2 regions of the Paraburkholderia fungorum genome follow, and region 2 is predicted to be linked to the other one. Evidence: riboswitches for the same ligand, from Rfam matches in the RefSeq annotation. Region 2 holds a riboswitch; the other holds the start of a gene.
What was found. Region 2 has a riboswitch for fluoride ahead of crcB (fluoride efflux transporter CrcB). Riboswitches for the same ligand answer to the same signal wherever they lie in the genome.
Positions count from the first base shown of each region.

Region 1: it holds a riboswitch for fluoride, as region 2 does, so the genes downstream of both, BLS41_RS26760 (voltage-gated chloride channel family protein) here and crcB (fluoride efflux transporter CrcB) in region 2, are expected to answer to the same signal.

Region 1 covers NZ_FNKP01000002.1:2,428,559-2,443,547, forward strand. The annotation lists gene BLS41_RS26730 (hypothetical protein) at 1-262, opposite strand, end outside; gene BLS41_RS39175 (DUF3563 family protein) at 564-752, shown strand; gene BLS41_RS26740 (helix-turn-helix domain-containing protein) at 1,437-2,093, shown strand; gene BLS41_RS26745 (SUMF1/EgtB/PvdO family nonheme iron enzyme) at 2,213-3,508, shown strand; gene BLS41_RS26750 (DMT family transporter) at 3,757-4,728, opposite strand; gene BLS41_RS26755 (TetR/AcrR family transcriptional regulator) at 4,813-5,442, opposite strand; fluoride riboswitch at 5,759-5,829, shown strand; gene BLS41_RS26760 (voltage-gated chloride channel family protein) at 5,910-7,286, shown strand; gene BLS41_RS26765 (putative PII-like signaling protein) at 7,283-7,684, shown strand; gene BLS41_RS39180 (hypothetical protein) at 7,905-8,081, opposite strand; gene BLS41_RS26770 (class I SAM-dependent methyltransferase) at 8,078-8,911, opposite strand; gene BLS41_RS26775 (GFA family protein) at 9,038-9,472, opposite strand; gene BLS41_RS26780 (AraC family transcriptional regulator) at 9,622-10,755, shown strand; gene BLS41_RS26785 (electron transfer flavoprotein-ubiquinone oxidoreductase) at 10,953-12,626, opposite strand; gene BLS41_RS26790 (LysR family transcriptional regulator) at 12,866-13,870, shown strand; gene BLS41_RS26795 (AMP-binding protein) at 13,943-14,989, opposite strand, start outside.
Region 2 covers NZ_FNKP01000001.1:1,687,836-1,702,824, forward strand. The annotation lists gene BLS41_RS07445 (MdtB/MuxB family multidrug efflux RND transporter permease subunit) at 1-2,616, opposite strand, end outside; gene BLS41_RS07450 (MdtA/MuxA family multidrug efflux RND transporter periplasmic adaptor subunit) at 2,634-4,076, opposite strand; gene BLS41_RS07455 (IclR family transcriptional regulator) at 4,482-5,318, opposite strand; gene crcB (fluoride efflux transporter CrcB) at 5,822-6,202, opposite strand; fluoride riboswitch at 6,279-6,339, opposite strand; gene BLS41_RS07465 (ammonium transporter) at 6,573-7,760, opposite strand; gene BLS41_RS07470 (sensor histidine kinase) at 8,192-9,973, shown strand; partial or broken gene BLS41_RS07475 (hypothetical protein) at 10,048-10,373, opposite strand; gene BLS41_RS07480 (DJ-1/PfpI family protein) at 10,564-11,145, opposite strand; gene BLS41_RS07485 (BCAL1086 family glycoprotein) at 11,462-11,941, shown strand; gene BLS41_RS07490 (Rrf2 family transcriptional regulator) at 12,074-12,523, shown strand; gene BLS41_RS07495 (NAD(P)-dependent oxidoreductase) at 12,702-13,349, shown strand; gene BLS41_RS07500 (mechanosensitive ion channel family protein) at 13,474-14,989, shown strand, end outside.

The sequences.
Region 1 (14,989 bases), on a different contig from region 2:
AACCGCCGTAGTAATGCGGATACCACTGCGGATGACCGTAGTACCCGACCACGACCGGCGCGCTATAGACAGGCGGCGGAGGCGGCGCGTAATAGACCGGCTGCGGTGCATAAACCGGCACAGCAGGCACCACGGGCGCGACCGGCAGCACCGCAACCGCTGGCGCTGAAAAGCCCACTCCGACGAACACATGCGCTTCAGCGCAACTCACGAAGCCCGCGCCGAGCACTGCGGCAACAACCAGATGGCGAACGACTTTCATCTCTCACTCCTTGTCGGACGATGCGAATCTGTTGACCGCATCGAATGACTGCATTGTGAACACGCAAAGTGAGCAGAGAATTAGCGCCTCGTTTCAAGCCGTTTTTCGTGTACCGCCTGTCGAAATCTGCACGCATGCCGTGCTCATTCCTGGCTCATTCTTCGTCTCTACGATTCGGTTCATCGACGGACGGCGTTGGGGTCCAGCAGCCGGATCTGAACGCCCGTCGCCAACGTTGCGATCAGTCAAGCCGGTCGCAACACTCGTGAAGATGGAATCGAAACGGAAACTGGAGCACATCATGTTTGCTGAATTCGCCCGCAAAATCAGCGCACTTTTAGTCACGACCGAAGAATACGAACGGGATACGTATCTGGCGTCGTCGGTCGATTTCGCCGATCTCGAACACCGGATGCATATCGTCGAAACCAATCGTTATCCGGTGCGTTGCTATTCGTCGGCGGCGTCTCGCGACGTTAGCGCTTTCTGAGCATGGAACGCAATCGGTGTCCGGCGGAACAGGGTTTCAGCCGGACGATCCGCCGATTGACGAAGGAACCGCCGCAGTACGCGACTCGAACGAATGCTGCGAGAAGGCGACTCACGGGTTGCCCCCTACCCCGCAATAACACCTTTAATTACAAAAATCTTTCAGAAACTTCGCCCGCTACGCAGTCGCCCTGTCACCTATGACGCCAAAACTTGATATCGATCAATAAATTACGCCCCCGCGCTCCAAGCGCACCCCGTCGCTACGGCTATGATCCATTGGTCGGGTCGCGCAGATTCTTGATCTCGATCAGGACTCGCCCGGGTTCGTTGAGCATCTGCCACGGCGGTTTTCCGTAGAAATGTTGCGGATAAGTCACAGCACCACCGAACCTCCCGATCATGAAATGCACAGCAGTCCATTACCCGGCAGGGCCGCCACGGCGTGACATCGGGATGCGAGTCAGAGGCACGCGTCACTTTGTCATCACGGTCAGGCGTTGCGGGTGGGACAATCCGTCAACCCTCAGGCACCCGCCCGCAGACCATGCTTACTTCCTACGCTGATACCCGCTCCGCCGGCACCGATGATTCCGCCGACAGCTCCCTGCCGGCGCGCCGCGTTCGCAAAGCGGCGCCCGCGCGGGCCGCCACGCGAACCGCCGCCCGCTGCTCGAGCTGTTCCATGCGGCAACTCTGCATGCCGCAAGGGCTGTCGCAGGATGAACTGTCGAAGCTCGAAATGCTGATCTGCTCGGCACGCTCGGTGCAGCGCGGCGAGGCCCTGTATCGCAGTGGCGATCAATTCGACAACATCTACGCCGTACGCTCCGGCTCGATGAAAACCGTCATGGCGCACCGCGACGGCCGCGAGCAGGTGACCGGCCTGCGCCTTGCCGGCGAAGCGCTCGGCCTTGACGGCATCAGCGAGGACATTCACGCATGCAGCGCCGTCGCGCTCGAAGACAGCACCGTTTGCATCGTTCCGTATAGCGCGCTGAAACTTCTGTGCCGCGAAATCAGCTCGATGCAGGAGCGTCTGCATAAGTTGCTCGGTGAGCAGATCGTCCGCGAAGCAGCGCAGATGATGGTGCTCGGCTCGCTGTCCGCCGACGAACGCGTCGCCGCGTTCCTGCTCGACGTGTCGGCGAGAAATGCGCAGCGCGGTTATTCGTCGGCGGAATTCAATCTGCGCATGACGCGCGAAGATATGGGCAGCTACCTCGGCATGACGCTCGAAACCGTGAGCCGCACCCTGTCAAGATTTCAAAAACGCGGTCTGATCGACACGCAGGGCAAGCACATCCGCATCGTCGATCTGGAAGGCTTACGGCAAGTCTGAGCCCGCCCTGAGCCAGCTTGAGGGCGCGTGCCTGCGCCCTTTTAGCGCGCGTCACCTTGGCATGGCTCCTGCGAGCGGGTACAGTCTTTAGTCCCTCCCCCGCAAGGAGACCCGGCGAAATGAATCGCGACCGCGCCCCGCATCACCCGCTTATCCAGCGTCTGATCGACGCGCGTCAGGTCACTGACGCGCTATTTGCCATCGTCAAACCCGAATTTCTTTATGAACGGCCCATCCGTGAACGTCACCGGATCGTGTTTTACGTCGGCCATCTCGAAGCGTTCGACCGCAATCTGTTCGACCAGCGCGTGTGCGATCTGCCCGCGTTCAGTGCCGAACTCGACCAGCTTTTTGCGTTCGGCATCGATCCCGTGGATGGCGGCTTTCCCACCGATCAACCTGGCGACTGGCCGTCGCTCGTTATCGTCCGCGACTATGCGCTGCGCGCCCGTGAGCAGATCGATCGGGCGTTCAACGGTCTTTCCGGCCATGACGTGGCACAGTCTGACGCATCGCGGCAGTTGCTGAACGTCGCGATCGAGCACCGGTTGATGCATGCTGAAACGCTGGCGTACATGCTGCATCAATTGCCTCTGGCGCAGAAGGTCGCCGGGTTGCGCGAGCCGGCAATAACTCGCACGGAACATCGGGACGCGTTGTCGTCGATGGTGAGCGTGCCAGCCGGCGCGACCGTGCTCGGCATGTCGCGCGAAGCGGGCCGTTTTGGCTGGGACAACGAGTTCGGCGAATTGCGGGTCGACGTGCCGGCGTTCGAAATCGACCGGCATATGGTGACGAACGGCGCGTTTCGCGAGTTCATCGACGCGGGCGGTTATCGCGAACCCAACTGGTGGACCGGGAAGGATTGGGCGTGGAAAGAGGCTGAGCAGATCGAACACCCGGCATGCTGGTCGCGGAGTGAGGTGAACGGCGAAAACCGCTGGCTGCTGCGCACCATGTTCGATGAAGTGCCGCTGCCGGCCGACTGGCCTGTGTACGTCAGTCATGCTGAAGCGAGCGCATACGCGCGCTGGGCCGGCAAGGCGTTGCCAACCGAAGCGCAATGGCAGCGCGCGGCGCACGGCGCGCCGCATGCCGCGTCGGGGAATTTCGATTTTCGTAGCTGGGACCCGACGCCGGTGGATGCGCATCCCGACAATGTCAGCGCATTCGGCGCGGAAGGCCAGTTTGGAAATGGCTGGGAGTGGACATCGACGTTATTCGACGCGTTGCCCGGCTTTGAAGCGTTTCCGTTTTATCTCGGCTACTCTGCGAATTTCTTCGACGGACAGCACTACGTGCTGAAAGGCGGCTCCGCACGTACTGCGCAGTGCATGTTGCGGCCGGAATTTCGCAACTGGTTCCAACCGCGATATCAGTATGTTTATGCGGGGTTCCGGTGCGTGAGGAATTGATGACTGAAGCATGAGTTGAAGCGGAGAGTCGAATTAAGGCCTGTCGAAAAAGTTTTCAACTTCGAGACAGCCTTGCCGACATTCGCAACATGATTCTCGCGAATGAATATCCGCTTCCGTTTTTGGCGAATGAAAATTTTCAACCGGCGGACCGTTTTCAGCCGGTCCGAAAATCAATTTCCGTTGGCCAAGACAAAGCTGCCGACGATCGTTCGCGCGGGCCTGATCGGAGACAGCCTCCCTTAGCGTCAGGTCGTGGCAGCTACCGCTAATCGGGCGCGTTGCCGCAAATACAGATTGTTGAGAACCAGCGCAGACGCAGTCATCACCGCGCCGAATATCTGTGCTCCGCCGGGCACAACGCCTGTCAATGCCGACACCGCAAACGTCGTGACCGGCACCACGTCCATGAACAGCACGCCATTCATCGGCCCGAGAGTCTTGTTGCCGAAAATCCAGCAGAGAATTGCCGCGAAACCCGCGACCGGGCCCATGTAGATCAGATGCGGCGCAATCGTCCACAGTACTGCGAGTTTGGGGGCAGATATTGCGTGGGTCACGACGAGCAGCACGTTCACGCCGACAATCGTGGTCAGGCCTAGCCATGTCGTCATTGTCGTGTACTTCAGCGCTGACCATCGCGTGAAGTACGACGCGCCGAATGTGTAGACAACCCAGCAGATTGCGCCCAGAACGATAAGGCCACTTGCCGCGTAGTGCTGTGGCGCGAGCAGCGCAGCCCGCAGATCACCCCGCGTGATGACCAGCGCGACGCCCGCGAACGAGACGGCAACGAACAGCAGTGAAGGAAGCGGCGGCGCGGATCTTCGCACTGCCGCGTTGACCAGCATCCCCATCATCGGCTGCGTGGCCATCATGATCGATGCGTTAAACGCGCCTTGTTCACCGGCCAACTGCTGCCCCAGAAAGACAAACGAACCAAACCCGCAGAAACCGATCGATCCGAGCAACCAGGCGATAAGTAATGACTTGCTGTCCGCTCGCAACGCACCGGCGCCTTCCCGGTGAAGCAACAGGGCCACGAAGCCCACGCCTGCGATCAGGTACCGGAACGACGTAAACGTAAAAGGATCGATGTAACGCAGGGCGTCGGTCATGACAGGAAACATCGCACCAAACAGGATTGTCGCGACGAGGCACGCAGCAATCCCCTTCCAGTAGTTGGCGGACGATAAAGCCGGATCGGTCGATGAATTCATGAATGAACGTTCTCAAAATAGGCAAAAAATTTGGCAGCCACTTTCGCGGCATGCCGCCGATCCGCTAAAGCAATTGAGCATGCATTACGTCAGGGCGCGCAACGCCATATCGACGATCGATGTGAGCGCGGCCTCGTTCATGTCCACCTTACCGAGCACGCGTATGCCTTGAACCATGCAGAGCAGAAAGCGTCCGACCTCCTCGGCGTCGAGACGGCGATCGTATTCGCCTGCCTGCTGACCTCTGGCTATCGCGAGACTGAACTGCATCGCGATGCGCTGTAAAGTCGATTCGATATGTGGCCGCAGAGCATGATCGCCCGGCAGAAGCTCGATTACCGTATTGGTGATAAAGCAGCCGTGCCGCGCGGACAGGTTAGCGCTCACCTTCGTATAGTGCAGAAGCGCTTCGCGGAGTGCCTGTCGTGGGGGCAAGTCGGCGGCCAACCTCTCCTTCAGCCGCGCAACGGCCCCTTCTGCGTAACGATCGAACGCCGCGACGAGCAAGCCATGCTTATCGCCAAATGTTCTATACAGGCTGCCGCGAAAGACTCCGGTCGCTTCGCATAGCACGTCGACGGGAGTCGCATAGTAGCCGTGCTCCCAAAATACTCGCGCGGCGGCATCGACCGCGTGGTCGATGTCGAATTCTCGCGGTCGCCCGCGCTCGGCGGCACGCCCTCCACGAGAGCGGTGTGTGTCAGATCTGGTCATGCAACCGATATTAGGACTATTCAGTCTCAAAATCAACGTCCCACGAGGGTTGGCCTATGAGAGGATGTTTGGCATGAGCGATCACACAGGGGACAACCCGCTTCTGGTTCGCGCATCAGCGCGGTTTTCAGGCTCGCTTTGCACCGCAGTCGACACTGAAGCTACCGTTCGCCGAACATCCAATGCAACAACCGCTAGCGGATTTCAGCCGCCTTTCAAAAAGGCCCATTCCGTTACCGCCCAGCGCATCCAGCAACCCCAAAGCCAGATCAGGACGGACGGGCCAGTTGTTCGCCACGACCGGATGCGATATAGTCCGCTTTCAGGAGATGGCGTTCCTCCTTTAACCACCGCACTTATCTCGCGGTTAATGACGCCTACAGTTACCTGACTTTCGTTGGGGCTGTAGGCGCTCGCGTCCACAAGCTTCCCGTTGGTCAGGCCATGCAACATCGGCACAATGACCAATGCACAAACTCCATCGCTTCGAACAACTCGAACTGCTGCCTTATCTGGGCAAGTGGTTTCTGATCGCCTGCGTCGCCGCGGCTCTCGCGGGCAGCGCGTCGGCTTTCTTCCTCATTGCTCTCGATCATGCGACCGCATGGCGCGAGGCGCACCGCTGGATTATCTGGCTGCTGCCCGTAGCCGGTTTCGCGGTCGGCTATACGTACTATCTGCTGGGCAAACCGGTCGATGCGGGCAACAACCTGCTCATCGATGAAATTCACGACCCGAAGAAAGTCGTGCCGCTGCGCATGGTGCCGCTCGTGCTTGGCGGCACGATCGTCTCGCATCTGTTCGGCGCGTCGGTTGGGCGTGAAGGCACGGCCGTGCAGATGGGCGGCGCGCTGGCGGATCAGCTTACCCACGTGTTTCGCCTCGGACACGAGGACCGCCGTATCCTGCTGATGATCGGTATGAGCGCGGGATTCGCTTCCGTATTCGGCACGCCGCTCGCCGGGGCGGTGTTCGGCCTGGAAGTGCTCGCCATCGGCCGGATGCGCTATGACGCGCTGTTTCCCTGCATCGTGGCGGGTATCGTCGCCGATCAGGTCTGCCTGGCCTGGGGCGTTCATCACGTGCACTATGCGATCGGTGCGATCTCGCCGATCAACGCATGGAGCGTCGTCGCGGTGGTAATCGCGGGCATCGTATTCGGTCTGGTCGGCATGGCTTTCGCCACCACGGTCCACAAGCTCGGCACGCTGGTGAAAAGCACCATCACCTATGCGCCGTTGCGTCCGTTCGTAGGCGGGATCGTCATCGCGATTGCGGTATGGGCCCTGGATGCTTATCACTACATCGGCCTGGGCATCCCCGACATCGTCCGCTCGTTTCAGCAGCCGATGCAGCCTTGGGACTTTCTCGGCAAGTTCGGCTTTACCGTTGCGTCGCTCGGGACCGGCTTCAAGGGCGGCGAGGTCACGCCGCTGTTCTATATCGGCGCGACCCTCGGCAATGCACTCGCGCCTCTGTTGCACATGCCGTTCGCGCTAATGGCCGGCATCGGCTTCGTTGCAGTGTTTTCGGGCGCGGCCAACACGCCGCTCGCCACCACGATCATGGCGATGGAATTGTTCGGCACCGGCATCGGTCCGCTTGCTGCGATCGGTTGCGTGACCGCCTATCTGTTCTCCGGCCACACCGGCATCTATCACGCGCAGCGCGTCGGACACAGCAAGCATCGCAAGCACCGGCTCCTCGTACCAGACGGAACACGGATCGCCGAGCTGGGTGGATTCCGCCGGCAGAAAGCCGCGGCGGACGCATCGGCCGCGAATCAGAAGCAATCGGGCATGCCTGCTGATATCGCTGCGACAACAGAGGAACGCGGTCAATGATCCAGGAAAGCAACGATCAGCGCATTGCAGCGCTGCGGCTTTACTTCCCGCTCGCGACCCGTGCACGAGCAACGCGATTCTGGCATCACCTCAGCGCGCCTGCGCTCGCGCATCACCTTATCGCCGTCGCGAAGCGTGCCAATATCCTGCAGGCGATGTCGCATCACATCAGTGCAGGGTATCTGCCAGGCGAGCGGCTTTCTCATCACCATCCAGAAATCAGCGGGATGCGGCATCCGCAGTGTCTGGAACTGGTGGACACCGAAGCGCGCTTGCGTCAGTTCATGCGCGACCATGCGGATGAATTGCGCAAGGTTCACGCGGTGCTGCTGCTCGGTGAATTGCCGCTGACGCAGAGCCGCACACCTCATGCACAATCGGCCTCAAGCGCCGGGTGAGTCATGGCTTCGGTGTGCGAGCTTGTCGCCATCAGCATCGGCTCGTTCATCGTGACGCCCGCTATGCGCTGAGCTTCACGATGAACGCGCTCGCGCCGGACATTCCGGGTGGGAACGCTCGCGTGCAATCTGATCGCCGCCTATATGGTCGGCGCGCCTACGGTCAAATCACTTCGCCGCGAATCCGACGCGGCGAAGTGACCGGCTTATATCCACCCAATTAGACCGAGATACCAAGCGTCGACAGAACAAACCTGACACTGAAAAAGCACACCGATGAACACAACGGCAATGCGACAAGCAGCGGGCGATGCTGCAAACTCATCAGCCACGCCATCGTCCACAGGCGCACGCCAACGCTGATCAGCGCCCGGACCGTGCGCCTGATTGCGTTCATGATCGCTCCACCACGACTTCGAGATAGTCGCTCGGCAGAACAAGCGTTGCGTCGCCCGACCGGTTGCGGCTGCTTATTAGCGTCATCAGCTCGGCGAAGAGCGAAGCCTGCTGATTTTCGTCGAGCGCGGCGAACGCTTTGTTCACCGGTCCGTAGTACGCACGAAATATCTCCATGAAGTGCGCCGGGGAACGGTAACGAAACGTGAAGTAGCGGCTCGTCGTCACAATCTTGCTGGCATTCCCTTGAAACAGCGTTTCCAGTCGCGCCTTCGTCCCCCATAGTGCAGGCGACACCACGCCCGCCGCCGGAGGAATGTACTTTGCGATCGTCTTGAATACCTGTCCGATGAAGCTCTCCGGAGTCCAGTTCGCAAGACCAATCCGGCCGCCCGGTTTGCAAACGCGCGCGAGTTCGGCTGCAGCCCTTTCCTGATCGGGCGTGAACATGACACCGAACGTCGACATGACGACGTCGAAAGAGCCGTCTGCATAAGGCAATGCTTCGGCATCCGCTTCCTCGAATACCACGGGAAGCCCTTCTGCTGACGCACGTGCACGTCCCGACTCCAGCAGCGATGCCACGTAATCAGTCGACACGACATCGCACCAGCGGCGCGCGGCAGCAAGCGTCGCATTGCCGTTACCGGCCGCCACGTCGAGCACGCGACTTCCGGCGCGCAAGTCGAGCGCTTCGCAAAGATGTTCTCCGACGATCTGCAGCGTCGTGCCGACCACAGCGTAATTACCCGTCGACCACGCAGCTTGCTGACGACGCTTGACAGCGGTGAAGTCGATAACAGGTGAGAGAGAGGAATCAACAGCGGACATGAAACACTCCTGAGAAAAAATGGGCGGCGCGTTGCAGCCCATTTCCGATCGCGCCGCGAAATTGCCTTGTGCACACACCCGCGCGACGATCGGGCGACGTGCGATATCTTCTAATGGACCCGACGGCTATTCCACGACGCCGATGCCCGATCCACCCATTTCCCGCGGCAGATCCTTCAGTTTCGGCAAGCCGTCCTTCATACGAAATATGGCCTCGGAATAGTGGACATGTACGCAGGCTTCATAAGGAAAGTCCTCCAGAACGGCTGCGTACACATCGATAAGACCAAGACCCGGATGCTCCGTAAAGAGATGTCCACCGCACACCTGACACCATTTTCGATAGCTGTTAAAGGTCTTGTTGTAAGTGCCAACCTCGTTAGCGCCACGTGTGACGCGCAACGCCTCCGGCCTCCACAACGTGAACGCATTGATGGGGCTACCCGACCAATGGCGACACGACTCGCAATGGCAATAGCCCATGCCTGCTGGCGTCCCCGTCACATCAAACTGCACAGCTCCGCAAAAGCATTGCCCTTTAAACGTCTTCGCCTGATTCACGTCGGCCTCCTGGTCGCGGTTTGCGGATCGTCTTGACGTTCCGTTGTTGCTCGTTTCCTTGAGTGCTAGTATCGGGACGCAAGACGTATTGATGAATGACCAGGCGTCCAGATGTTTTGCGCAGGACGCCGAAATGGATGAGCGAGTCTATGGATGCTCTTTCTGATGTACTGCGCTTCGTTCGTCTGGGTGGGGCGGTTTATCTAAACGGCGACTTCACAGCGCCGTGGTGCGTGGTCGGCAACGTCACTCAGGCGTTATGTGCCACCTTCCTGCCGCGTGCCGAGCGCATCGTCTCGTATCACCTCATCACCGAAGGAAGCTGTCGTGCCCGGCTTGTCGACGATCCTGCTTCGACAATCCATCTGGACGCGGGCGAACTGCTTGTCGTGCCGCAAGGGGAAGCCCATCTGATGGGTAGCTCGCTCGAACTGACGCCCGCACCCGCAGACACGATGCTGTCCCATTACATGAAAACGACGCCCGGTGAGGTGATGGAATTGAGCTACGGGGGTGGCGGCACCCGCACACGTCTGATTTGCGGCTTTCTTGCCTGCGACGACTCGTTGACCAATCCTGTCCTCTCAGCGCTGCCGCGTATTTTCAAAGTCGATATGCGCAATGATCCGCAATCGGCGTGGCTCGAGTCGTCGCTCAAGCTCGCGGCGGCCGAAGCGGCGGAATGGCGTGTGGGTAGCGCGATCGTGCTCGCGCGGCTCTCGGAACTGCTTTTCGTCGAGGCCGTACGACGTTGTATCGACGCGCTGCCCGATGACCGCAAGGGCTGGCTCGCAGGCGTCAGCGACCGCTTCGTGGGACGCGCCCTCGCGCTGCTGCATGCGCAGTCTGCTCACAATTGGACGGTCGACGAACTTGCGCGCAAGGTGGGACTCTCGCGTTCGGCTTTGGCGCAACGGTTCACTCAACTGCTCGGCCAGCCGCCAATGCAATATCTGGCGAGATGGCGCCTGCAGGTCGCGGCCCAGGAGTTGCGCACCGGAACGCGGTCGATTGCGGCGGTAGGACAGCACGTCGGCTATGAATCCGAGGCAGCGTTCAATCGCGCATTCAAGCGAGAATTTGGCACACCGCCGGCAAGCTGGCGACGCAATCAAAGACTGGCGGAAGGCGTCGATGCGTTGTCAGACGTTACCGACCCTGAAGATTTCTGTTCCGCGCGTGATGCAGCGAATCTGGAGGACCGACCTCAGGTTGGCTCCGCCGCTGCCGCGGTTTGCGGTGTCGACCCATCCGCCATCGCGTCTAAAAATCAAAGCGCCTAGCGCTGTCCTGTTGCAGTTCGGAGGCTATCGCGCGCGGGGGCAACTGACAGGTGGCGTCGGCGCAGGTCGGTCCTGAATCAAAAATTTCGAAAACGTCAGCGAACCGTGCAGAAACACCACCCCGTTTGATGAACAGTCCGCCGATAACCTCGGCATCTTCGCACAGCGCGAATCGAAACCCGCACCGCGCACCCCCATCACATATTCGGATAATTCGGCCCGCCGCCGCCCTCCGGCGTCACCCACACGATGTTCTGCGTCGGGTCTTTAATATCGCATGTTTTGCAATGCACACAGTTCTGCGCATTGATCACGAGCGCTTCTTTCCCGTCCCCGTTCGTCGCAAATTCATAAACACCGGCCGGACAGAACCTCGCCTCCGGGCCAGCATACTTTGATAAATTCACATCAATCGGTACAGACGAATTCTTCAACGTCAAATGCGCCGGCTGATTTTCCTCGTGATTCGTATTCGAAAGAAACACCGATGACAACCGATCGAAAGTCAGCTTCCCATCGGGCTTCGGATAGACAATCGGTTTGCATTCGGCGGCGGGCTTCAGGGTCTCGTTATCCGAATGCCGATGATGCAGCGTCCACGGCACACGTCCACCCAACAGCTTCTGTTCGAGCCCGACCATGAACGTTCCGGCCAGCAGCCCCTTGCTCATCCACTGTTTGAAATTGCGGGCACGATGCAGTTCCTGCTTCAACCAGGACCGGTCGAAAGCCTCCGGGTACTCGACCAGCACATCACGCTGACGTCCCGCTTGCAGCGCATCGAACGCCGCCTCCGCCGCCAGCATGCCGCTCGAAATAGCCGCGTGGCTACCCTTGATTCTCGACGCATTGAGAAAGCCGGCTTCGCATCCGATCAATGCGCCACCGGGAAATGCCAGCTTCGGCAGCGACATGAGTCCGCCGGCCGCGATCGCGCGAGCGCCATACGAAACGCGCTTGCCACCTTCGAGAAACTTGCGGATCGCCGGATGCGTCTTGTAGCGTTGGAACTCCTCGAACGGCGACAGAAACGGATTCGTATATCCAAGTCCCACGACGAAGCCGACCACCACCTGATTGTTATCGAGGTGATAGAGAAAAGAGCCGCCATAGGTGTCGTTTTCGAGCGGCCAGCCCGCCGTGTGAATGACGAGACCTGGCTTGTGCATCGCCGGATTGATCTCCCACAATTCCTTGATGCCCAGACCGTAGACCTGCGGATCGGCGTCTTCATCCAGCCTGAATCGTTCGATCAACTGACGGCCGAGGTGTCCGCGTGCGCCTTCGGCGAACAACGTGTACCTGGCGTGCAGCTCCATGCCGAGCTGGAACGCGTCGGTCGGCTCACCGTCTTTTCCGAGGCCCATGTTGCCCGTCGCGACGCCGAGAACTTCTCCTCGCTCGCCATACAGCACTTCGGCCGCGGGAAATCCCGCAAAAATCTCGACGCCCAGTTCTTCGGCACGCGCACCCAGCCAGCGCGTCACGTTGCCAAGACTCACGACATAGTTGCCATGGTTCATGAAATTGTCGGGCAGCAGCCAGTTCGGCACCTGCCGCGCCCCTTTCTCCGACAGAAACAGAAAGCGGTCTTCGGTGACTTCGACATTCAACGGCGCGCCCTGCTCTTTCCAGTCGGGAATGAGTTCGTTGAGCGCGCGTGGGTCCATCACCGCGCCGGAGAGCGTGTGCGCCCCTACCTCAGAACCCTTTTCAAGCACGCAGACACTGATTTCGGCGTTGCGCTGCGCGGCCATCTGCTTGAGCCGTATCGCAGCGGAGAGTCCGGCCGGACCGCCGCCAACGATAACAACGTCGTATTCCATCGATTCGCGCGGACCAAATTTCTCGACAAGAGTCTGTGTGTTCATGTGAAAGAGGCGTTTCATTGCAGGGTTTTTCTGGCCGTCGGCGCAACGTGCGTCGTCATCGTCGCCGTGCGCCGTTCGACACTGAGTGCAGCCATGAGCGCATCTCAGGCCGGGCCATCGTAAAACTCCAGAAACACCCGCTTCGCGACATAAGGATTTCTTATGCTCCACACAATCGCGGCTTGCTTTGCCGTCGAACTTTTATCGCGGCCGCAGCATGGCATGCGGAGGAAAAAAGCATGCGAAATTCGATCAATGGCGTCGATTTAAGGGCACTTCAGGCATTCGTCGCGGTCTGCGAAACGAAGTCGATGACGGAGGCCGCGCGCGTCCTCGGCGTCACTCAAAGTGCGGTCAGTCAGCTGATTGCCAGCCTCGAACGCGAACAGGGCGTGTCGTTGTTCGACCGCGACTTCCGGCCTGTACGCCCGAATGCTGCGGGAAAAATTTTGTTCGAACAGGCGGGCGCGCTGCTGGAACACGCGCAAGCGGTTGCGCTGAATGTACGCGCCGCGGCCAAAACCGGCGTCGCGAATCTGCGCATTGGCTGTGTCGACTCTTATGCGGCCACGGTCGGCCCGCATCTCGTTCGGCGCTTGCCCGAGAAAGCGCAGGACTTCTCGATGTGGTCGGGTCTCACACCCGCACTCAGCGAGCAACTGGTGAATCGCGAACTCGATCTGGCCATTTGCACCGAAGCCACACTCGATCCCAAACGGGTCGAACTGAGGCCGCTTTTCTCCGAATGCCTGGTCGCGGTTGCGCCTAAAAACAGGCGCAATTCGAGCGCGCCCGTCGAGTTTCAGCAGATACTGCGCGAACTGCCGTTGCTGCGATACACGGCGAGATCGGTGATCGGGCAGCAGATCGAACGTTTCATCACCCACATGAATTTCTACGCGCCCCGTCGCTATGAATTCGACGATACCGATCCGATTCTGAGCCTGGTGGCTGCCGGTTTCGGTTGCGCGATTACGTCGCCGCTCTGCCTGTGGCAGTCGCGGGTGCATCTCGGCGACATCAGCATCGTTCCATTGCCGCAAACGCGACTCGGGCACCGGCACTTTTATCTGCTAACGCGCCGCGCCGAGTGGTCCGATGTCGCCGAGTCGGTGACACGCGAGTCGATTGCTATCGTTCGCGACGTGATTGCGCCTTCTTTACGATCGGCGCTGCCGAAGCTGCCGCCCGGGATTTTTGATTCGTATGCCGCGAAGCTCGATGAAACACATGTAGCCGTGTAACGCGAACAGAACTTCAAGAGCGCTTCGATGCTATCGACAAACGGCAATAATGCCGCCTGTCGATTCATACCGTTATGCGGACGTTACGACGCGCTGCGCGCCGCCGTCCCAGCAATCGTCCATCTTCGCCGACAACGTCTGCTTCTGGATTCTCTGCGTCGGCGTCTTCGAAAAGCTTTCGACGATCGCAATGAAACGCGGCACCTGGAAGCGCGCCATCCGTTCTTCGCACCACGCGACGAACGCGATGTGATCGAAAGCAGCAGGTTCGCATTTCAGCTTCAGGAAGATTTTCAGGTCTTCGTCCGAGAACTCGTTGACCACGCCGATCAGCGCGCTTTCTTCCACATCGGGATGCGAGTTCACGACGTTCTCCACTTCCCACGCAGAGACGTTTTCACCGCGCCGCCGCAAGCTGTCTTTCTTGCGGCCGAGAAAGAATAAATATCCTTCTTCGTCCTCGCGTCCGAGATCGCCGGTATAAAGCCAGCCGTCGCGAATCGCCTCGGCGGTCTTGTCGTCGCTCCTGAAGTACCCGCGCGTCAGCGTTCCCGGCTCCCGTTCGGCCACACGTATTTCGCCGATCTGACCGGCAGGCAGCCGACGACTGTTGTCATCGACGATCTCCACGTCGAAATAATCGACCGCCTTGCCGATCGAGCCAAGCTTGCCGTCGATATTGATCACGCTGAAGCTCGACGTCTCCGTCATCCCATAGCCTTCACGGACCGGCACGCCGAAACGCCGCTGAAATTCGGCCCACACGTCGACCGGCGCACCGCCGCCCCATGCCACCTTCAGACCGTGTGTCGTGTCCGCATCCGATGGCGGCTGCTTCAGCAGCAATTGCATCACGCCGCCCACAAAGTGCAGATGCGTGGCCTGATACCGGGCCACTTCGTCCCAGAACTTCGACGCGCTGAACTTCGGCACGAACGCGAGCGTAACCGGTTGCATCAACGCCATCACCAGCACTTCACTGCCGAACACGTGATAAATCGGGTCCCAGAAATGCAGCACACTGCCTGGCGTAATCGAGCCGATCCACGATGAACCGAGCGCGGCCGCGCGGTACATGCGGTCGGTCATCTGCACGCCTTTCGCCGGACCCGTCGTGCC
Region 2 (14,989 bases):
GATGTACATCGTGACGATAGCCGCCAGAATCAGGAACAGTTCGTTCGACAGCGACGCCTGGAACGCCAGCGACGCGCCCTGATAGCGCGTCTGGAACGACGCCGGCAAACCGATGTCCTTCTCCGCCTGCCCGATCGCCTTGACCGCTGCGCCGAGCGACGAGCCGGGCGCGAGGTTGAACGACACGGTGGTGGCCGGGAACTGGCTCAGGTGCGTGACCAGCAGCGGCGCGGGCTTCTCGATGAACTTCGCGATCGACGACAGCGGCACCTGGCCGGTCGTGGAGGTGGAAGAGGGCAGATAGATCGACTTCAGCGATTCGGTGTAATGCTGCATCTCCGGTAATGCTTCCAGAATCACGCGGTACTGGTTCGACTGCGTGAAAATGGTCGAGATGATGCGCTGGCCGAACGCGTCGTACAGCGCGCTGTCGATCGTGGCCGGCGTAATGCCGAAACGCGATGCGGTTGCCCGGTCGATCTCGATGAACACCGACTGGCCGTTGTCCTGCAGGTCGGTGGCGACATCCGCGAGTTCGGGCGACTGTTGCAGCCGCTCGACGAGCTTCGGCACCCACGTCGTGAATTCGCTGATGTTCGGATCGGTCAGCATGAACTGGTACTGCGTCGGGCTGACCGTCGAGTCGATGGTCAGATCCTGCACCGGCTGCATGTACAGCGACGCGCCCGGAATATGCGCGACGTCACGCTGCAGTTGCCGGATCACTTCGCTCGCGGTGTGGCTGCGGTCGTCGCGCGGCTTCAGGTTGATCAGCATACGGCCGCTGTTCAGCGTGATATTGCTGCCGTCCACGCCGATGAACGACGTCAGGCTTTCCACGTCCGGGTTCTTCAGGATCTGCGCGGCGAGCGCCTGCTGCCGCTCGGCCATCGACGCATACGACACCGACTGCGGCGCCTGCGTGATCGCCTGGATCACGCCGGTGTCCTGCACCGGAAAGAAGCCCTTCGGAATGTAGATATAGAGCAGCGCGGTCAGCACCAGCGTGAGCAGGCCGACGAACAGCGTGGAGCGTTGCCGGTTCAGCACCCACGTGAGCGCGACCGCGTAACGCGCGATCACCCAGTCGATGGCGCGGTGCGCCTTCGCTTCGAAACGGTGGCTCTCGTGCGGCGGCGTGTGGCGCAGCAGTTTCGCGCACATCATCGGCACGAGCGTGAGCGACACGACCGCCGAAATCACGATGGTCACCGCCAGCGTAATCGCGAATTCATGGAACAGCCGGCCGACCACGTCGCCCATGAACAGCAGCGGGATCAGCACGGCGATCAGCGAGACGGTCAGCGAAATGATCGTGAAGCCGATCTGCTTCGAGCCCTTCAACGCGGCTTCAAGCGGATCTTCGCCTTCCTCGACGTAACGCGCGATGTTTTCGATCATCACGATCGCGTCGTCGACCACGAAGCCGGTCGCGATGGTCAGCGCCATCAGGGAGAGGTTGTCGAGCGAGAAGCCGCACAGGTACATCACGGCGAGCGTGCCGATCAGCGACAGCGGCACCGACAGACTCGGAATGATGGTCGCGTAGACGTTGGCGAGGAACAGGTACATCACCAGAACGACCAGCACGACCGACATCGCCAGTTCGAACTGCACGTCGCGCACGGACGCGCGGATCGTGGTGGTGCGGTCGGTGACGATGCGCACGTCGAGTGCGGCGGGCAGCGACTGCTGCAATTGCGGCAGCAAGGCCTTGATGCTGTCCACCACCTGGATCACGTTCGCGCCCGGCTGGCGCTGCACGTTCAGGATGATGGCGGGCGTGTTGTCGACCCACGCGCCGAGCTTGGTGTTCTCCGCGCCCTGCACGATATTGGCGACGTCGGTCAGCATCACCGGACGGCCGTTCTTGTACGCGATCACGGCGCTCTTGTACTGATCGGCGTCGGTCAGCTGGTCGTTCGAGTTGATCGTGTAGTTGCGCGTCGGACCGTCGAAGTTACCCTTCGGCGTGTTGACGTTCAGGTTCGAGATCGTGGTGCGCAAGTCGTCCAGATTCAGACCGTACGCGGCAAGCGCGCGCGGGTTCGCCTGAATCCGCACGGCGGGGCGCTGGCCACCCGACAGGCTCACCAGACCCACGCCCGCGACCTGCGAGATCTTCTGCGCGAGACGCGTGTCGGCCATGTCCTGCACCTGGGTCATCGGCAGCGTGGCCGACGTGAGGGCGAGCGTGAGGATCGGCGCGTCGGCCGGATTGACCTTCGCGTAGATCGGCGGCGCGGGCAGGTCGGACGGCAGCAGGTTGCCGGCTGCGTTGATCGCGGCCTGGACTTCCTGCTCGGCGATATCGAGCGGCAGGTCGAGGCTGAATTGCAGCGTGATGATCGACGAGCCGGCCGAGCTTTGCGACGACATCTGGTTGAGCGACGGCATCTGCCCGAACTGCCGTTCGAGCGGCGCGGTGACCGACGACGTCATCACGTCCGGGCTCGCGCCCGGATAGAAGGTCTGCACCTGGATCGTCGGATAGTCGACCTCGGGCAGCGCTGACAGCGGCAGGAAGCGCAGCGCGACGAGGCCGACCAGCATGATCGCCGCCATCAGCAGCGCGGTGCCGACGGGACGCAGAATAAAAGCGCGGGATGGATTCATGCGGTAGGTGCCGTGCCTTATTCCGAAGCTTGCGCGTCGCGTTTATGGCGATGTGCGTGCGCGCCCGAGGCGCCCGATGCACCTGCGGCCCAGGCACCGCTCGCTCCGCTTGCGCCGTGCGCGCCATGCGCACCCGACGCGCCGCGCGGACGATCCGCCGGAATCGTGATCTTCGCGCCTTCGCGCAGACGATCCGAACCGTCGATCACGACGCGCTCGCCCACCTGCAGGCCGGACTGGATGCTGGTGCGCTCGCCGTCCACCGGACCGGGCTTCACCTGACGCACGGTCACCGTGTTGTCCGGCTTCACGACATACACGAACTGGCCCATCGAGCCGTTCAGCACGGCCGTGGTCGGCACGATCACGGCGTTCCTGATGGTGTCGACCAACAGACGCGTGTTCACGAACTGATTCGGGAACAGCTTGCTGTCGGGGTTGTTGAAGATCGCGCGCAGCTTGACCGTGCCCGTGGTGGTGTCGATCTGGTTGTCCATCGTTTTCAGCGAGCCGACTTCGAGCGGCGTGGTGTTCGCGCGGTCGTAGGCGGTGGCCGACAACTGCTCGCCGTTCTGCGTGTGCTGGATGATCTGCTGCAGGTTGTCTTCGGAAGTCGTGAAGATCACGCTGATCGGCTGCAACTGCGTAATCACGACGATGCCGGTGGAGAGGCTCGACGTCACGTAGTTGCCCGGATCGACCTGGCGCAAACCGACGCGTCCCGACACCGGCGCCGTGATGCGTGCGTAGACGAGGTCGAGCTTGAAGCTGTCGATGTTCGCCTGATCGGACTTCACCGTGCCTTCGTACTGGCGCACGAGTGAAGCCTGCGTGTCGACCTGCTGGCTTGCGATCGAGTCCTGCGCGAGCAGCGTCTGATAACGCTTCAGGTCGAGGCGGGCGGTTTGCAGCAGCGCCTGGTCACGCACCAGCGTGCCTTGTGCATTTTCGAGCGAGATCTGATATGGACGCGGGTCGATCTGGGCGAGCACGTCGCCCTTCTTGACCATCTGGCCTTCCTTGAAATACACGTCCTGCAACACGCCGCTCAACTGCGGCAGCACGGTGACGGTGGCAAGCGGCGTGACCGTGCCGAGCGCGGTCAGCACGACCGGCATTTCACCTTGCGTGGCCGTCGCCACGTGAACCGGTTGCGGCATGTTGCCCATGCCGCCAGGACCACCGCGCCCGCCACGGCCGCCGGTGCGCGCACCGCTCGCGCCGCGTGCGTCGGACGCGCCGGTTGCTTCGCCGCCGGCCGCCCCCCACGGATGCCAGCGCCACACCACGACCCCGAGGATGACCAGCGCCGCGACGATCAACGCGACGTTGCGGCCGCGGTGCCGCTTCACAGGACCGCGCGGATCGCCTGGCTTGCCGCCCGGAGCGCCGTTCGGGCGCGATTGGGAAGCCGGGTCGGCGGGGCGTGAAGTTTCCGAATGCTTTTGTTGTTCGTCCATCGGTTCGGTCAGGTGGCAGGCTTTGATGTGAGCCGCTCGCGCGGCCCAGCCGGAACAGAAGTTCGGCGGACCGGCACGCGGGTGGCATGACAGGCAACTATTGATATCAGCGGAAGCAGCACGCGCTTTTTCAGCGCGATGCTACCCGAGGCGCGGGACGGAGATGTTAACGCAATGCGTTGTTCTCGCCGCTATGCCGGCAGTGTTGCTGCGGTTATTCGAGGCAACTCAGGGTAGCGGCAACCCGTCAGACACGCGCCCCGCGCGACGGAAACGCATGATCCTACGTTGCGTGGTCCGTAACAGTCCACCTGTGTATTTTTCTTTTGATTACAAAGGTTACAGGATGTACTGCCACGGACAGGACCACTGTTGGGGCTGCCGACCGGCAAGCCTTTGCGTGGCTCAATTGTCGAGCCGTCGTCCCGGCGTGCCGCCAATTTCGAGAACGATTTTGCTGATGCATTCGAGCAACGCCGGGGCGGCGCGCGAGATCAGCCAGTCACGCGGACACTGGTCGGCCGAGCCGCCGCAATTCACTGCATAGCGCTCGCCGGACGGTCCGACGAAACCCTGCGCGATGGCGTTCAGGCCGTTGTACCACTCGCCGGTGGCGATCGCGAAACCCTGTTCGATGGTTTCCCGCAACGCGCTTTCGAGCCGGCTGCCGACATGGCCCCAGTCATCGCCTTCTGCCGCCTGCAGGCCGATCAGCAATTTGTCGCGTTCGGGCTTGGCGAGCGCTGCGAGATAGGCGCGACCCACCGCTGTGCGGCTCAGGTTCATCCGTGAACCGATTTCCAGGCGCGACACCAGCACCGCCGAACGCGGACGGATTGCGTCGATCACGACCATGTCGAAGCGATCCCGCACGGCGAGGTGAACAGACAGCGACGTGCGTTCGGCAAGTTCGATCAGGAAAGGCCTCGCGCGGGCCCGGATGTCGAAGTTGCGCAGAAAGCCGTTGCTCAATTCCAGCACCGACGACGTCAGCACGAAGCGTTCGCTGTCAGGCAGTCTGAACAGGAAGCCGGCGCCAACCAGAGTCGCGGTGATGCGCGACACGGTCGGTTTGGGGATGCCGGTCAGTTCGGTCAGTTCGCGGTTGCTGAGCGGGGCGTCGGCGGCGGCGATCGAACGCAGCACCGTGAGGCCTCGCGCGAGGGCGGTGACTTCATCGCCCGAGCCGTCTTTTTCCTTGAACGTATCTGCTGGCACTGAGGGACGAGCGGGTGGGTTCATGTGATTTTTTTGGAACTGTATTTCAAATTATTCGTTTGCAATCTGCTGATAGGTAAAGTCAGCAGCCCGCCAGTCACCCCGGTCCAGGGGTGCTGATTCCGTTTTTCATCAGAAGATTCATTGTATCGGAATATTTTTCCGTGCCGTATTCCGCTTTTTAGATTTTGCTTGACTTAGTCAGCATAAGCATAAAAAATGGAATCTCATTTCGAAAGACGCTTTCAAACTCGGTTTTTCTGAAGAGTTTGAATTCACCGTGACTCACTTTGTGTCGATTGTCTCCACAATTTCACGTCACCGTCGGTTGTCAGGGGCGCATTGCGCTATGACTTTTCGAATACCGTCTCTCAGGTTCTAGCACGGCCCTCGGAATGGCTAGAACTTTTTAAGGCGTCACGGCAACGTGACGCCTTTTTTTTCGCCCGGAGTTTCAGCGCGTGCGCCGTCGCTCACCGGTGTTCGTGAGCCAGAGTGAGGGCAGGGGCGCTTCTGAAAGTGGGGCTTTAGCGCGACAGCAAGGACACCGTGGCGATGCCCAGAATCGTCATGACGAGCGATGCGCCGACGTGAATCGCGACTTCGCCCGCGGCCCAGCCGAGCCGGCCGTCCTGCAAGCGTTGCACGACTTCCGCCGAGAAGGTCGAGAAGGTGGACAGGCCACCCATCAGGCCGGTAATGACGAAAAGCCGCCATTCCGGCGAGATTTGCGGCGCGCGCGCGAAGCCCGCCACTGCTACGCCGATGATGTAACCGGCAATGACGTTGGCTGCGAGCGTGCCGAGCGGCAAGCCGCTGAACACGCCGTTCAGGCGGACACCGAGAAACCAGCGAAACAGCGAGCCGAGTGCGCCGCCGATGGCGACTGCGAGAAAGGACCAATACATGAGAAGGGCCTGGCGAAACCGGGTGTCGACGTATCGGACCGGGCGGGCAGCGCGACGCCGCATTCGCGAAGGCCCGGGCGAAGCAGGCATCATCGGCCACAGGGGCGGTTTGGGAAGATGCCATCTCCAGCGCGCGAGTCTAACATCGGCGGAGCTTGGGGGGACAGGTCGGCGCGGAGCCAGGGGAGCTATGCGGCGGGTCTTGGGGCCGCTTTTCAATCGCAGTCTTAACCGCGTTTTTCACCGTATTCGCAGCCGACCGTGCGACGGTCGAGCAGGGCCATGCTAATAAAGTCAGTCGGCTCGACGCGCGCCTGAGACTGCGCGCGTCGAGCCGGTTTCATCGCTCACGCAACCGGCGCGTGCCGGCTCACTCCGAAGTCGCCGAAATCTTGTGGATCGACAGATCCGCGCCGTTGTATTCGTCTTCCTGATCGAGCCGCAGACCGACCGTCAGGCGAATTACACCGTACACCGCCGTGCCGCCGACCGTCGCTATGACGATCCCGCCGAGCGTGCCGATCACCTGCGAGCCGAACGCGACGCCGCCCATCCCGCCGAGCGCGCGTGAGCCGAAAATGCCCGCGGCGATCCCGCCCCACGCGCCGCACAGCCCATGCAGCGGCCACACGCCGAGCACGTCGTCGATGCGCCAGCGGTTTTGCACGCACGTGAACATATAGACGAACAGCACGCCCGCGATGCCGCCCGTCACCAGCGCGCCCAGCGGATGCATCACGTCCGAGCCGGCGCACACGGCGACCAGCCCGGCCAGCGGGCCGTTATAGGTAAAGCCCGGGTCGTTGCGGCCCGCGAGCCAGGCTGTCAACGTGCCGCCGACCATCGCCATCAACGAATTGACGGCGACCAGGCCGCTGATCTTGTCGACCGTTTGCGCGCTCATCACGTTGAAGCCGAACCAGCCGACCGTGAGCACCCACGCGCCCAGCGCCAGGAACGGAATGTTCGACGGCGGGTGCGCGGCGATGCCGCCATCGCGGTGATAACGCCCGTGCCGTGCGCCGAGCAGCAGCACGGCCGGCAGCGCGACCCAGCCGCCGAAAGCATGGACCACCACCGAACCGGCGAAATCGTGGAACTGCGCGCCGAACGTCTGATGCAGCCAGTCCTGAACGCCGAAGCGGCCGTTCCACGCGATCCCTTCGAAGAACGGATAGATGAAACCGACCAGCACGAAGGTCGCGAACAACTGCGGGTTGAATTTCGAGCGCTCTGCAATGCCGCCGGACACGATCGCCGGAATCGCGGCGGCGAAGGTCAGCAGGAAGAAGAAGCGCACCAGCGCGTAGCCGTTGTGCGCGGCCAGCGACTCGGCGCTGCCGAAGAACTGCACGCCGTACGCGATCGTGTAGCCGATGAAGAAGTACGCGATGGTCGACACCGAAAAATCCACGAGGATCTTGACGAGCGCGTTGACCTGATTCTTTTTGCGGACCGTGCCGAGTTCGAGAAACGCGAATCCCGCATGCATGGCCAGCACCATGGCTGCGCCGAGCAGCAGGAAGAGCGTATCGGTGCCGGTTTTAAAGCTTTCCATCGATGTGTCCCGCTATGCCAAAAAAACGGGCAATGAATGCAAGAAGTGGGCCAAACTTGTGCGCGACTCGCGTCGGTGAGGTGCAAAACGGCACCGGGATGGGCTTCTTTATGCGTGCGAGTTAGGTCATGCACATATCTCGCGAATATCGACGCACCTGAATAAAGCATTAGAAAGCACAGTTATAGTGCATTAATTTATCGCCTCATTTTTTATGATCCAGTTAAGGGCGAAATATTCGATTTTAATTACATTTAATTCAAAATCCTGACGTTTTCAAACTTGGTTTCGGCGTTAATAGCCGTCGCACTCGCCAGGCGTAATTGGCCCGGACGGACTGCCACATAGCCCGCTTTGTTTCGTGGTGAAACGCCGACATAATGTGCCGTTCCCGTGCCTGATCCACGGATCATCGACCCTATGCGCATCGCATGAGACTGACCACTAAAGGCCTGCTGCTGATCGCCATTCCGGCGTTCTTCGAACTGGCGTTGCTGTCCGGACTGGTCAAGGCGCAGTCCGACGCGGCGCTGGCGGAGCGCTGGGCAATCCATAGCGAGGATGTGCTGCGTCAGACCGCCGCGATTCTCGATCCTGTGATGGGTGAATCCGTCGCGCTGCGCGGCGCGGTTCTCGCTGGAAACACGCGCTTTACGACGCCCGTGGCGTTATGGATGGACGTCGATCGCCGTATCGACCAACTGGCCGAACTGGTTGCCGACAATCCCGCGCAGGTTGAGCGCGTAGTGCAGATGCGCCAGGAAGTGCAGGCGTATCGCCAATGGTCGGACCGGATTCAGGACATGCTGCATTCGGGGCGCCGGCACGATGTGGTCGAACGCTTCCGCGATCTCGCGGAATCCGACGTGCTCGATCGCTTCCGTTTGCAGGCGGTCGCGTTCCAGACGGAAGAGCGGCGGCTCGACACGTTGCGCTCGAACGCCGCCGACGAGGCGCGCGAACGTCAGCAAACGCTGATCGTCGCGGCCGCGCTTGGCTCGTTGCTGTTCGTCGCGCTGGCTATCTGGCTGTTCACACGCGGCGTGCGGGGCCGGCTCGCGTTGCTGTCCGACAATGCCGGACGCCTCGCGGGCAATGAGCCGCTCGCACCCGTCACGACCGGCCACGACGAACTCGCGCGCCTCGATCAGACCTTGCACGAAACCAGCCGGCGCCTGCTCGAAGCCGAGCGTATCCAGGCGCGTTTTCAGGCGGATCTGGCGCGCCGCGCGGGCGAACTCGTGCGGATCAACGAGACCTTGCGGCAGCAGACTCAGGAAAACGAGATGTTCATTTACAGCGTGTCGCACGATCTGCGCGCGCCGCTCGTGAACCTGCAGGGCTTCTCGAAAGAACTGATCCGCGCGTGCGATGAACTGCGCGCGGCGGTTCGCGAGTCGTCGCTGGCGGCCGCGACGCGGCAACGCATCGAGCGGGTCATCGACGAGGACATCGGCGAGGCGCTGCATTATCTGCAGACCGCCGTGCTGCGGGCGTCGCACATCATCGACGCGTTGTTGCGGCTGTCGCGGGTCGGCCGGGTCGAGTACCGGCGGCAAAGGGTGGAGGTGCACGATATCGTGCAACGCGTGGTCGACGCCATGCAGGGGTCGATCCGGGCAAAGCGGGCTCAGGTGCGCGTCGACGACTTGCCGGCCGTGTGGGGCGATCCCACCGCGCTTGAACAGGTGTTCGCGAACCTGGTGGGCAACGCGGTGAATTATCTGGACCCCGCGCGCGATGGGCGAATCGAAATCGGCACGACACTAGCGCCGCCAGGCGTTCAGTCGCTACGGATTTTCTACGTGCGGGACAACGGCCAGGGCATCCCGGAAGTCGCGTTGCCGCGCCTGTTCAACGCGTTTCAGAGGCTGCACGGCAATTCCACGGCGGGCGAAGGGATTGGGCTTGCGCTGGTGCGCCGCGTGGTCGAACGGCATGGCGGCCGAGTCTGGGCGGAATCGAAAGAGGGCGTGGGCACGACTTTTTATCTGTCGCTGCCCGAAGCCGGCATGCGCAATGTCGATCCGGCTGCGGGGCCGTTCACGGTTGCAACGGCTACGACGGCCGCAACAGCCGACGCGGGCGATACGCGCGAAAAGTCCGATTTATTCGACTGGCGAGCCAATTCCGAGCATCGGGACATGAGCCGCACTACGGGTCATCCGACCGCGCATTCCGCCGATACGTCGCAGCGAATCGGAACACGGTGATCAGCGTATTGGAAGACCCAGCGCAGATTTGCCCGCTCAGGCGAAAAACACCAATCACCAATCCGCCCGCTCGCTCAATGCGTGGTAAATAGCTGCCGTGGTTTAAGCAGCTTGCTGCCGCGAATCGACAGTAGCACGCGCAGGCAATCAGCATCGTGACGAGCGTTAGCGCGTGAAGCGGCGTGGGACGCAACCCGGCCAGACCGTTGATCGTAAACAGGGCGCGCGCGACGATCAGCAGCGCGATCCACATGGCGCAAGCCGCCTGTACCAGCATACGCATGCCCGCGAGACGCCGCGTACGGTTCTCGCGCGACCAGTTGACGGGCTTACGCGCGCAGAAAAAAGCAATTGCCATCAGCATGACGGCGAGGATGACGATCCAGTCCACCAGTTCCATCGCAAGACACTCCCAAGTGAGCTTGCGACTATAGGAATGAGCTTCTGCAGGAACAATCGGACCAGTCTCAATTACGAAGCGATTGCTTCATTCGGGCGAGCGTCCTATGCCGAAATGGCATGGCGCTCGCCGATAAATCAGATGGACTCAGAGCAGATTAAGAACCGGCTCAAGCGCGGTTTAAAAACGCTCAAAGTTCAATGCGCGTGCCGAGCAGCACGAGGAATTGACGCAGCCATTCGGGATGCGCAGGCCACGCGGGAGCGGTCACGAAATTGCCGTCGGTGATAGCGGCGTCGACCGGAATGTCGGCATATTCGCCACCCGCCAGTTTCACTTCGGGCGCGCATGCCGGATAAGCCGAAATGCGTTTGCCGCGGATCACGTCGGCGGCGGCGAGCAGTTGCGCAGCGTGGCAGATCGCGGCGATCGGTTTGCCCGCTTCGGCGAACTGCCGCACGAGTTCAATTACCTTGTGATTGAGCCGCAGGTACTCGGGGGCGCGGCCGCCCGCAATCGCGAGTGCATCGTACTGGCGCGGATCGGCATCGTCGAACGAAGCGTTGAGCGTGAACAGATGGCCCGGCTTCTCGGTGTAGGTCTGGTCGCCCTCGAAATCGTGGATCGCCGTCTTGATGCGGTCGCCCGCGTGCTTGTTCGGACAGACGGCGTCGACGATATGGCCGACTGCCTGTAGTGCCTGGAACGGCACCATCGTTTCGTAATCCTCGGCGAAGTCGCCGGTGAGGAACAGAATCTTCTTTGCCGCCATCGTATGCCTCCAGTTGATCAACGGAACATTGCGAACGTCGCTTCACGTTCATGGACGTTTATGACGCTCAGGCAGTCTACTCCATCGCGTTTGACAGAACCGCGACGACTTGCGCGATCGTTCCAGGCCTTCGTTCCGGGTGCCAAAGTGCCTTTGAACTGGCCGCCGGAAGTGGGCCGGGGCCGTCTTTAACAAGCGCCTTCGGTTCGCATATGACCGTGCCGTGCGCGCTTCCTGACAAGGGCTTCCGTCGCAACGGCGTATCATGAGCGCGTTTTCGCCAAGCTGAAGCCGCCCACGCGGTTCACATCCAACCATGATTTCATCTATTCATTCATCTTTGCTGCGCCGTGTCGCGTGCGTGGTAGTCGTGTTCGGAGGACTGGCCGCGTGCCAGAAGAACGACGCGACCGCAGGGCAGGTTGCCGGCAAGCTCAACGACGTCGCGCAGGCCGCGGGTCAGAAGCTGGATCAGGCCGCCAGCTACGTCGGCCAGACCGTGGACACGACCAAAAACACCGCCGAACAGAACCTGCAGTCCGCCACGTCGGCGCCGTCGATCAACATCGACCCCAGCGCACTCGCTTCGACCGCGCAGGCCAATCTGCAGAACGCGGCCAGCGCGACCCAGGCGCAACTCGGCAAGGCCGCGTCGCTGACCGGGCAGAGCCTCGAAACCGCAGGGCGCAAGCTGCAGGAATGGTCGGCGCAGAATTCGGCGTCGTCGGCAAATGCGTCGGCTTCGTCGTCAGGCTCGGCCGATTCCGCCGACGCGCAAAAGCAGATGGACAAGTGATATGCAGGCCACGGTGTTGCACGATCAACCGGTCGGTTCGGCATTCGATTCGACGGCAGCCTTGAAGTCAGGTTTGACAGTCCCGTTAAATGTAATTACCATGGTTACACATTGTCGCCGGGCGGGTTCGCTGTGAATACGAGTAGCCGGTTTGCATTTGCGGTTCACGTGCTCGCGCTGCTGTCGTTGCAGAAGGGCGTGCCGCTTTCGTCGGACATGATCGCGGGCAGCGTGAATACGAATCCCGCGCTGATCCGGCGGCTGCTGACGATGCTGGCGGAGGCGGGTCTCACCACGTCTCAGCTCGGCGCGGGCGGCGGCGCGTTGCTCGCCAAAACGCCTGAGCAGATCACGTTGCTGGACGTGTATCGCGCGGTGGACGACGCGCAATTGTTCGCGCTGCATCGCGAGGAGCCGAATCCGGCGTGCATGGTGGGGCGCAATATTCAGGGCGTGCTGCGTGGAATCATCGACGACGCGCAGCGGGCCATGGAAGCCTCGCTCGGCGCACGTACGCTCGCCGACGCCACGGCGGACGTGGTGCGCTCGGAGAAGCAACGCGAGCGCAAGCGCCGCGCGTAGGCATTCAGGTAGCAGTGGCGGAGTAGCAAAGCATCATCAAGGACGTGCGTTCAGGGTTCGGAATAACACCTGAAACATGCGTCCGATCGTAGACGGGGGCCCACGCCCCCGTTTTTTGCACGACATATGTAATCAAGTTAGTTACATATAAATCAATCACAGGAACAGGAGTAGTGACATGAGCAAACAACTGAAGATCGCCTTGTTCGGCGCCACCGGTATGGTCGGTTCGCGAATCGCGGCAGAAGCGGCACGTCGCGGGCATCAGGTCACGGCGCTGGCGCGTGATCCGTCGCGCGTGCCGGCCGGTGTGGCGAATCTGACAGCGGCGCAAGCCGACCTGCTCGACGCAGCGAGCGTCGGCGCGGCAGTGCGCGGCCATGACGTGGTGGCAAGCGCTTACGCGCCGCCGCAAGACAATCTGGCGACGTTGACGAACGCGACGAAAGCGTTGGTCGAAGGCGTGCGTGCGGCTGGCCTGAAGCGCCTCGTGGTGGTGGGCGGCGCGGGCTCGCTCGAAGTTGCGCCGGGCAAGCAACTGGTCGATACGGACGGATTTCCCGACGCGTATAAGGCAATTGCGCTCGCGCATCGCGTCGTGCTGGACTACTACCGTACGGTCGCCGATATCGACTGGACGTTCTTCGCGCCGGCCGCGCTGATCGCGCCGGGCGAGCGCACCGGCACGTTCCGCACCGGCGCAAATACGCTGATCGCCGACGCTGAAGGCAATAGCAGCATTTCCGCGGAAGACTACGCCATCGCGTTCGTCGACGAACTCGAGCAGGGCCGTTTCGTGCGGCAGATCGCGACAGTGGCGTATTGAGACGCGGGCCGAATTCCCGGCCCCGCAGATCGCGCAAGCGTCCTAACATTCGGTTACGCATGTACGGTCTCGCCGGGTAAAACTGCGGCTACACTTGGCGTCTCCCGTTTTTCTACGGATTGCCATGCAGTCATGCCCATCGCGGCGTGAGTCCGAGGCTGCGCCGTCCATCGGCGGGCAGCCGGCGACTCGCGCCGTTCTTCATATTTCTTCAGATCGAAGCGCTCCCGGCGCGCGGCAACGCGCGCGCACGCCGTTCTGGGCAAGGCTCGGTGCGGGAACGGCTGCATGGGCCGCCGCAGCCTGCGTCGCGCTGATCCTCTGTTTGGGCTGGTTGCCCGCGGGCGCGCAAGCCGCCACGGCGGGCGCCGGCACCAGCACGCCGGTGATCCCGGCTTTGCAGAGCCTCATCAATAGCGCGACGGTGGCGCCCGCAGCGGCATCGGCGGCTTCGGGCGCGTCCGCCGCCGACGCCGCGTCGGCGCCGTCGCCCGCCAGCCAGGCGGAGCTGGCGCGCTCGCTCGACAGCGTGATCTCCACCCTCGACAACGACCGGCAACGCACCGCGCTCGTCGCCCAGCTCAAAAAATTGCGCGACGTCTCGAAAACGGTCACGCCGCCGCCGCCCGCGCAACCGAGTCCCGGCCTGCTCGGCGCGATTGCGTCGGGCATTGCGTCGTTCGAATCCGATGTGCATCAGGGCCGCACGCCGGTGCGTTATTGGGGCGGCCGCTTCAATGCGGCCGGCAACGAGCTTTACACAATCGTTTCAGGCCAGGGGCAGGAGAGCTTCAGCCGCATTCTGCTGTCGATGCTCGGGATGCTGCTCGGCTGGGGCGCATGCGCCGGCGCGCTGATCTATCTGCAACACCGGATCTACCGGCGCTTTGGCATCGTCATGGGACTGAACCCGAATCCGACCACGCGCGAGTTGCTGATCTTCGCGCTGCGCCGTGTCGGTCCGTGGATCATTGCGTTCGTCGCCGCGCTGCTGTTCGTGCGCGCGATGCCCGATGCGCTCGGCCGCACGCTCGGCATGGTGGTCGCCTACGCGATCGTCGCGGGCGCGGTGTTTTCGGCGATCTGTCTGATCATGTTTTCGCTGTTCGGCTCGGGGCACCGGCGCGTCGCAGTGCGCCTCCTGATCGATCATGCGCGGCGCGTGCTGTTCGTGGTCGGCGTGTGCGGCGCGCTCGGCGACGCGGCGGTCAATTACGACGTCGCGCATCAACTCGGCTCGAATCTCGCCGCACTGATTTCGACTGCCGCCAACATGACGGCCGCCGTGCTGACCGGCTATTTCGCGCTCGCGTTCCGCCGGCCGGTCGCGCATCTGATCCGCAACCGGCCGTACGAGCAGCGCAACGACCACAAGGCCGCCACCGACGCGTTCGACGTGCTTGCCGCGTTGTGGCACGTGCCGGTGCTGGTGCTGGCGACGGCCTCGGTGGTCGCAACATTGGGCGGCTCGGGTTCCAGCGAGAACGTGCTGCAGATTTCGATCGTCACGGCGGCCTTGCTGGTGCTGGCGTTCTTCCTGTCGGCGATCGTGCTGCGGATGACACGTCCGCGCAGTGCCCGCGCCCGTCGTCGTTCGCCTTATCTGACGCGGCTGCTGCGGTTTTCCGGCACGCTGCTGA